4 regions of the Bacillus sp. PK3-067 genome follow, and region 1 is predicted to be linked to each of the others. Evidence: riboswitches for the same ligand, from Rfam matches in the RefSeq annotation. Region 1 holds a riboswitch; each other region holds the start of a gene.
What was found. A riboswitch is a leader RNA that binds a small molecule or an ion and turns the genes downstream of it on or off. The one in region 1 is predicted to bind thiamine pyrophosphate.
Positions count from the first base shown of each region.

Region 2: linked by a shared signal. The riboswitch ahead of tenA (thiaminase II) and the one ahead of M1D73_RS26560 (reverse transcriptase domain-containing protein) in region 1 are both predicted to bind thiamine pyrophosphate.
Region 3: linked by a shared signal. The riboswitch ahead of tenA (thiaminase II) and the one ahead of M1D73_RS26560 (reverse transcriptase domain-containing protein) in region 1 are both predicted to bind thiamine pyrophosphate.
Region 4: linked by a shared signal. The riboswitch ahead of M1D73_RS02215 (MTH1187 family thiamine-binding protein) and the one ahead of M1D73_RS26560 (reverse transcriptase domain-containing protein) in region 1 are both predicted to bind thiamine pyrophosphate.

Region 1 is NZ_CP096490.1:5,137,657-5,139,860, forward strand. It holds gene M1D73_RS26550 (IS110 family transposase) at 1-538, shown strand, start outside; partial or broken gene M1D73_RS26555 (transposase) at 605-865, shown strand; partial or broken gene M1D73_RS26560 (reverse transcriptase domain-containing protein) at 861-977, opposite strand; TPP riboswitch at 1,035-1,150, opposite strand; gene lldP (L-lactate permease) at 1,222-2,204, opposite strand, start outside.
Region 2 is NZ_CP096490.1:746,864-749,067, forward strand. It holds gene M1D73_RS03845 (SH3 domain-containing protein) at 1-381, opposite strand, end outside; TPP riboswitch at 651-762, shown strand; TPP riboswitch at 823-926, shown strand; gene tenA (thiaminase II) at 1,012-1,707, shown strand; gene M1D73_RS03855 (ABC transporter ATP-binding protein) at 1,676-2,204, shown strand, end outside.
Region 3 is NZ_CP096490.1:2,495,009-2,497,212, forward strand. It holds gene ddlB (D-alanine--D-alanine ligase) at 1-650, shown strand, start outside; TPP riboswitch at 724-829, shown strand; gene tenA (thiaminase II) at 957-1,646, shown strand; gene M1D73_RS12805 (DUF3937 domain-containing protein) at 2,044-2,204, shown strand, end outside.
Region 4 is NZ_CP096490.1:423,152-425,355, forward strand. It holds gene M1D73_RS02210 (non-ribosomal peptide synthetase family protein) at 1-1,125, shown strand, start outside; TPP riboswitch at 1,178-1,279, shown strand; gene M1D73_RS02215 (MTH1187 family thiamine-binding protein) at 1,394-1,714, shown strand; gene M1D73_RS02220 (ABC transporter permease) at 1,686-2,204, shown strand, end outside.

The DNA of each region.
Region 1 (2,204 bases):
CATCCATCGGTATAAAAAACTCTTTGAAGAAGATAAGACCGATAAAATAGATGCTTTCCGTATTGCCGATTTTTTACGAACCGGACGGTATAATAAGTTTCTTATCAAGGAGGAAAAATACGTTGCCCTTCAACGTTTAACACGATCTAGATATCAACTCGTTCACCAGCAAACAGAATGTAAGCAACACTTTCTGAAGAACCTTTACTACAAATGTAATACGTTATCGAAAGAGTTAAATACCTCTGTTTTTGGTGCGACGATGATGGAAATACTCTCAGATTCCCTTTCGTTGGATGAAATCGCAGAAATGGATCTAGAAGCACTCGCTACTCTTCTTCAGAAAAAGGGGAAAGGACGCTTTAGCGACCCGGAAGATTTAGCGAAAACCATCAAGAAATCCATACGTGACTCCTACCGACTAGGTAAGGTCGTTCAAGACTCTGTGGACGTTGTATTAGCCACTTATGCACGATTGATTCAAACATTGAAAAAACAAATCAAAGAGATAGAAAAAAGCATTACTGCTTTATTCTAAGCCATTCCAGAAGCGAGATATTTAACAAGTGTTCCAGGCATTGGAGTCGTATACGCCGCGGGAATCATTGCGGAAGTTGGACAAATTGAACGCTTTGAGAACGAAGCACAATTGGCCAAATACACCGGTCTTTACTAGAAAAAATCGCAATCTGGAAACTTTGAATCGGAACGAACACCCATGACACGAACGGGAAACCAGTATCTTCGTTATTACATGGTTGAAGCTGCCAACTCTGTACAACTTCGTGAAGCTACTTACCGTGCTTATTATTTAAAGAAATATGATGAAGTTCCGAAATACAAACATAAAAGAGCCCTTGTCTAAAGCCGTAACTAGATTCGCTAAATTGTTTTTCAAATATTGAACCAAGCACTTGACTGATTGCTTGTTGAACAAGCCTATCCACTACTGTCGGTATTCCCAATTTGCGCATCTTCCATAAAAAGAGCCAGGTCCATAAAAAAATAAGGACCTGGCTCATAAAGACATCATTATGTAAAGCCGTTAACTTCCCTACGCTGGTACGAGCCAGATTAGGTCCAAAGGGTTAAGAAGTTCACGCGCTTCTCTCTCAGCCTACGCATACGTTAGGCACCCCTAGTTTATCACTGATTTAATTTTCAATACTTTTCTATCATACACCATAATTTGGAAAATTAAAAGTTTATTTCTTTTGTTGTTTATGGAATCATCCACGTTAAATAATAAGCCTGAACATAAGTCATAATACCAACAATAATTACGAAGAACAAACTATGCTTCACTGTAAAACGGAACAAATCCGATTCTTTTCCAGCAAGACCAACCGCTGCACAAGCGATCGCAATCGACTGCGGGGAAATCATTTTACCTGTTACACCGCCTGTTGTATTTGCTGCAACGAGAAGCACTTCAGATACGCCGACTTGCTGCGCTGTAATGGCTTGTAAATTTGAGAACAGTGCATTCGCAGACGTATCAGACCCTGTTAGGAATACGCCAATCCAGCCTAAGAATGGTGAGAAGAACGGGAATAGTCCGCCAGTTCCAGCTAATGCTAACGCTAACGTGGAAGATAGACCAGAATAGTTTGCGATAAATGCAAACCCTAGTACGAATCCGATAGATAGAATTGGCATTTTTAATTCGCTTAACGTTTCTTTAAATGTCACTACTGCATCTTTTACATTCATTTTCAAAATAAACATGGAAATGATACAAGCAATTAAAATCGCTGTTCCGGTTGCCGATAATACATCAAACTTCAGAATTGCCTCGTAAGGCGTTGGTTTATTTACAATTGGCTCTGCTTTCATTACTAGATTATGCAGACCTGGAATTTCAAACTTAAATACAAGACTTTCTAAAGCCCCTCCTGGAGTGAATAATGCCTTAAAGAAACTTTGGCTCCAAATGACTACCATAACCGTTAATACGATAAATGGGGACCATGCCTTCACTACTTTTCCAAACGTTAATTTCGGCATCGATGCCGCTGTCGTTGTTGCTGCTACTTCACTATTTGCTTGCCCAGATTGATAAATTTCTTTCGGCTGCCAAACTTTTAAGAACAGCGCTAAACTAATTAAACTTACAAGTGCCGATGTAATATCCGGAAGTTCTGGTCCTAAAAATGTCGCTGTAATGAACTGCGTAATCGCAAATGAACTACCCGCTACAAATA
Region 2 (2,204 bases), 1.0 Mb from region 1:
AATGGAAGATTCTAAATTAGGTTCAGAGCGAACGTTTAATGCATTAGCATTAACGATGTATTGATCATTAGATTGAAGTTTGTTTTTTAGTAAAATAGCATCTTTTTGTACATAACCTACTTTATTATGAACAGATACTTTATACCAACCATTAGTTGTTTCAATGATGTTCACTTTTGTATTAAAGCGAATTGTATCAATTGATGTGCTTTTTACGTTATCTTCTGTATGTAATGCTACTTGATCGACTTTGACATACCCAGTTTTAATATTAGATAATTGTTCAGCGTTTGCTTTTTGTACATTTGTTTCACCCATAGAAGGAAGTAAAGAAGCAATCGCTACAGTAGTTGCTGTTAAAGCAGTAGCTTTCATATTCATGGAATAGAGACCTCCTCTAGTTGTATAGTTGTAATTTTATTATAGTATAAAGATATAATATAGTGGGGGTATTCACATAAATGTAATATGAAATCAATATAAAAATAAATTTTTTGAGGATAATGATTCCTTTTTATACAATTAATTGGGGTTTTATTTTCTAAAATAGAATGTATGTATTGTATAATTTTGATATTATGTTGATAATTAAGAAAATTAAAAAAGTTGATGATGTCTTATTAGGGTGTTATACTGACAGTGATAATTTTATAGTTTGCTAGGAGAGCTGGTGTTGCCAGCTGAGAGTAGGCCGTAAGCCTTTGATCCTTTTTATTACCTGATCTAGATTATGCTAGCGTAGGGAAGCAATTCGGACACTAACAATGAGTCCCCGTTTCTTTGCGTATAGAAACGGGGCTTTTTTATTTGAAAATTTCATATTGAAACCACTAGGGGTGCTTGACTTGCTGAGAGAGGAATAATCCTTAACCCTTACAACACCTGATCTAGGTAATACTAGCGAAGGGAAGTGGAACATCGAATAAATGTATAACTTTATTTGCTGTAACCACTTCTTATATATAGAAGTGGTTTTTTATTTAGATACATATATTGGAAGGGGATAGAGAAATGAAATTTTGCGATAGATTATTAGAAACTGTGCAACCGGTTTGGGAGATGAGTCATAATCATCCGTTTGTAGTGGGTATGGGAGATGGCACGTTAGAAAAAGATAAATTTCAGTATTATATTATTCAAGATTATTTATATCTGCTAGATTATGCAAAGTTATATGCGATTGGTGTTGTAAAAGCAACGAATCCACAAGTAATGGGAAAGTTCGCTGAACAAATTGATGGAATATTAAATGGCGAAATGACAATCCATAAACAATATGCAAAAAGACTTGGAATTTCTATAGAGGAGATAGAGTCTGCGAAACCATCTGCTAAAAATTTAGCTTATACAAATTACATGATGTCTGTATCTCAAAATGGCACACTTGCGGAATTAATAGCAGCGCTTCTTCCATGTATGTGGAGCTATTGGGAAATTGGAAAGCGTTTAAATGATATTCCTGGAGCAAGAGATCATGAGTTTTTTGGTGAGTGGATTCAAGGATATAGTTCGGAAGAATACGGTAATCTTTGTATTTGGTTAATAGATTTATTAAATGAAATGGCAGTTGGAAAGTCTGAGAAAGAACTAGAAAGATTAGAGGAGATCTTCTTATATTCCAGTCGATTTGAATATTTATTCTGGGATATGTCCTATCGTAAGGAGATGTGGGGATTTGAGGAGCAAGAACATACTACAGTTTCATAATGTTTCTTTTCATTACGATGAGAAACCAATCATCCATGAATTAAATGCTTCTATACATGAGAAAGAGTTTGTCAGTATTATCGGACCGAGTGGATGTGGAAAAAGTACTTTATTTCGCCTTATTACAGGTCTAGAAAAGGTAAGTACTGGACAGATAGAACTGACAGAAACAAAGAACCATCCTGTAGGATATATGCCGCAAAAAGATATGCTTTTGCCGTGGAGAACAATTATTGAGAATGCTGCCCTGCCGCTAGAGTGCCAAGGTGTACAGAAGAAAGAAGCAGAAGTAAAGGCAAAGGAACTGTTACATAAATTTGGTTTGCAAGGGTATGAGAAAAAATATCCGAAAGATTTATCTGGTGGTATGAGACAACGTGTATCTTTTATTCGAACTTTATTAACAGGCGGGGAGATATTGCTGTTAGATGAACCATTTAGTGCGTTGGATGCTTTAACGAAGACCTCTTTGCAAGAATGGTTGTTTGAACAATGGC
Region 3 (2,204 bases), 2.6 Mb from region 1:
GCAGTATATGTATGGATAAAAATATTTCGAAAAAGATTTTACGTTATGAAGGTGTAGAAACACCAGATTGGATTGAACTTACAAAAATGGAGGATCTAAATCTTGATGAGTTAGATAAGTTAGGATTTCCATTAGTGGTAAAACCAAACTCTGGCGGATCGAGTGTCGGGGTGAAAATCGTTTACAATAAAAATGAATTGATCTCAATGCTAGAAACTGTATTCGAATGGGATTCTGAAGTAGTAATTGAGAAGTATATAAAAGGTGATGAAATTACATGTTCTATTCTGGATGGAAAACAGTTACCTATAGTTTCAATTCGACATGCAGCCGAGTTCTTTGATTACAATGCAAAATATGATGATACTAGTACGGTTGAGGAAGTTATCGAACTTCCAGCAGAAATTAAGGAACGTGTAAATAAAGCTTCACTTGCTTGTTATAAAGCATTAAAATGTAGTGTTTATGCAAGAGTTGATATGATGGTGAAGGACGGAATTCCATATGTAATGGAAATTAATACATTACCAGGGATGACACAATCAAGCCTATTGCCCAAAAGTGCAGAAGCAGCGGGAATTAGTTATAGCAAACTATTAGATATGATTATTGAAACATCATTAAAAGTTAGAAAAGAAGAAGGGTTTTAAGGGAATTATATAACGAATTTTTTTGACAGTTTCACGAAGTATGCTATGATGAATACATTATAAAAACAAAATATTTATCCACTAGGGGGGCCTTTTATAGGCTGAGATCAAATGTGATTTTGAGACTCTTAGTACCTGATCTGGTTAATGCCAGCGTAGGGAAGTGGGAAAGACGTTGCTATTTAATGAGTAAATAAATACTGTCAATTTCACTTTCTTTACGCCTGTAAAGAAAGTTTTTTTATTTTACAGCTTTAATAATTGTGGATAAATACTTATATTTTATACATTATTGGAGGGATTTAAATGACTTTTTCACAATCATTACGTAAAGAAGTAGATTCAATTTGGGAAGCGAGTTTTAACCATCCTTTTGTAAAAAAACTTGGTGAAGGAACATTAGATTTAGCTAGTTTTCGCTATTATGTGCTTCAAGATTCATATTATTTGAGTCATTTTGCTAGAGTACAAACTTTAGGAGCTGCAAAAGCTCTTGAATTAGAGACGACAGCTCGTATGGCACATCATGCTCAAAATACATATGAGGCCGAGTTATCTTTACATGAGAATTTTGCTAAAAAACTAGGGATAACGAAAGAAGAAAAAGATAATTTTATTCCTGCGCCAACTGCATATGCGTATACTTCACATATGTATCGTGCTGCGTATGAAGGGCATTTAGGAGATACCATTGCAGCAATTTTACCTTGCTATTGGTTGTATTATGAAATTGGCGAACGCTTAAAAGAGTGCCAGCCGGAAGAGCCAATTTATAACGAATGGATTTCTGCTTATGGATCTGATTGGTTCCGTACGCTAGTTGAAGAACAAATTACACGTTTAGATATTATCGCTGAAAAAGTAACAGAGGCAGATCGCAAACGTATGAAACAGCATTTTATTATTAGCAGTCAATATGAATATTCATTTTGGGAAATGGCTTATACATTAGAAAAGTGGCCAGTGGATACAGACGTAAAAGACGTAATTGGATAAAGAATAGAAGTAATGTTATAGATAGGTATGGATCATACCTATCTATATATTTTTTCTTGTCAAATTTGCGTAAAGTCATTAGTGCTACGGAAATGGCGAAATAGAATATCGATAATTTAGCTCATTTACTTGTCTACGCATTAACTGGATAAACTTCTGTCACATTTATTTTACAATCAAAGAACGTAAATGTTGGTGGTATGAAGTTAAATAAGAAAAGAAACCCGAGCTGTTAGCTGTAACGGAGTTGTTTTTTCTTTGCAGGAATTTCTATATTATCATGGAGTGTTGTTAATACGATATGCAAATATGCATATCGTATTTTTTTGAGTTCCTCATGTGTTAAAATTAGATATAAAGATATAAAAATATAAAGAAGCAAAAGCAGGAATATCCAATGAATTTTGAGAGGTGTTATATGTTTACAAATAAGAAATTAATTCGATTTGGTTTATCGTTGTTTGTATTTTTAGGAATCATTAATTTTACAATCAGCTATTTCCAAACATATCTTGAAACAGCAGCAGATATCAAATGGGTAATTCCAGAAATTTGGAA
Region 4 (2,204 bases), 710 kb from region 1:
TATGCAAACGTTTTGGAAGAAAACCAGATTTCAAATGTCTTTTTAACAGGAGCTACTGGTTATTTAGGATCACACATATTATATGAATTGTTGAGAGATACATCTGCTACTATTTATTGTTTAGTAAGACCAACTAAAGATGTGCAGCAAAGAATTATAGATACATTAACAGGCTACTTTAATGATATATGTGAAGAATGGTTACAGCGTATACAGGCCGTAGCTGGTGATCTTGGAGAAGAGTATCTTGGGATGAGCGAAGAAGAATTTATGTTCATCAGTTCTAAGATGGATACGATAATTCATTGCGGTGCAGATGTAAGACATTTTGGAGATGTAAAACAATTTGAAAATATAAATGTCCAAGGAACTAGCCGTATGCTAACATTAGCGGAGAAAGGTGCTACATTCCATTTTATTTCTACAATTGGTATCCCGTTAGAATTAGCGGTAGATCAATGGGATACATACATGAAAACTGGTGATTTTAATTACAGTGTAGACTTAGAGAATGTATATTCAAATAGTAAACTACAAGCGGAAAACATTGTTCGTGAAGCAATGAAAAATGGTTTGCGTGGAAATATTTATCGTGCAGGTAATTTAGCATGTCATTCAGAAACAGGTTCGTTCCAACAAAATATTGAAGGAAACGCATTTTATCGTCTTATTAAAACAATGCTATTAATTGGGAAAGCACCAAATGTGAAGTGGAAAGTTGATTTCACACCAATTGATTTTGCTAGTAAATCAATTGTATCGTATTTGCAAGATGCGCAAATTATAGGAGAGACGTTACATATTTGTCATCCACATCAAATTGAGTTTGAACAATTTATACAGCTAATTGGAGAGTGTGGATACAATCTTGAAATGGTTCCACTTTCAGAATATGTAAATACCGGACTTGCATTAGCGAAGGGAAATGAAGTAATAGCAGAGTTAATTGCTTCTCAAGTTGCAGGAGATGGAGCGCAGCAATCTGAAATTGTAATGGGTACGCGTAGAACGAATAAATGGATTAAGAAAAAAGAATTGATAGTACCAGCAATTAATAAAGAATTTATTCAGCAGTTATTAGCTCATGGTGAAAAAGTTGGTTATTTTCCAAAAATAATGAAATGATTATGCATGCTTTTGTTTGTTCAATAAAATAAATCATGCTACAATGAAAACGAATTAAGGACCGGGGAGCCAATTGGCTGAGAGGATGTAAGTAAACATCGACCCTCAACCTGATCTGGATAATGCCAGCGTAGGGAGTTACTTAAAGTGATGTAGCATATGTTATTCTGTAATAACTTGCATACAAGGCTTTCCTACGCAGTAGGAAAGCCTTTTCTTATTTTTGAAATTTATTTTTGAAATTTATTTTTATAAGGGGGATTTTATTATGTCACAACAAGTTACAATGTCATTTTCAGTAGTACCACAAGCAAAAACGAAAGATGTATATTCTGTTGTCGATAAAGCAATTGAAGTTGTGCAACAATCGGGAGTTCGTTATGAAGTAGGGGCAATGGAAACAACTTTGGAAGGAGAATTAGATGTACTTCTTGATGTCGTTAAACGTGCGCAACAAGCTTGCGTCGATGCTGGAGCAGAAGAAGTGATTACTTCTATTAAAATCCATTATCGTCCAAGCACTGGTGTAACGATAGATGAAAAGGTTTGGAAGTACCGTGATGAATATGCAAAACCAGAAGCAATCTAAACTTATTACAACTATTTGGCTTATCCTTCTCATTGCGATATGGGAAGGATCTGTTTCATTATTTAAAATCGAACCGTGGATTTTACCAAAGCCTTCTGCCATTGTTCAAGAATTAATTGGGATGAAAGATTTACTATTACCAAATACGATGCAAACACTGCAGGAAGTTATAATTGGACTATTCTTTGCAATTTTATTGGGGACGAGCATCGCAATTATTATGGACGTTATACCGTTATTTCGTATTTTAATAAATCCATTGCTCGTTATTTCGCAAACAATTCCAATTGTTGTACTTGCACCGCTATTTATTATTTGGTTTGGATATGGGATGTTGCCGAAAGTAATGGTCGTAATACTCGTTTGTTTCTTCCCAATTGCGCTTAGTATTTTAGAAGGTTTTCAAACAGTAGATAAAAACATGTTGAAACTGTTACAAACAATGAAGGCGACAAAATGGCAAGTTTACCAGAAAGTAAAATTTCCAGCA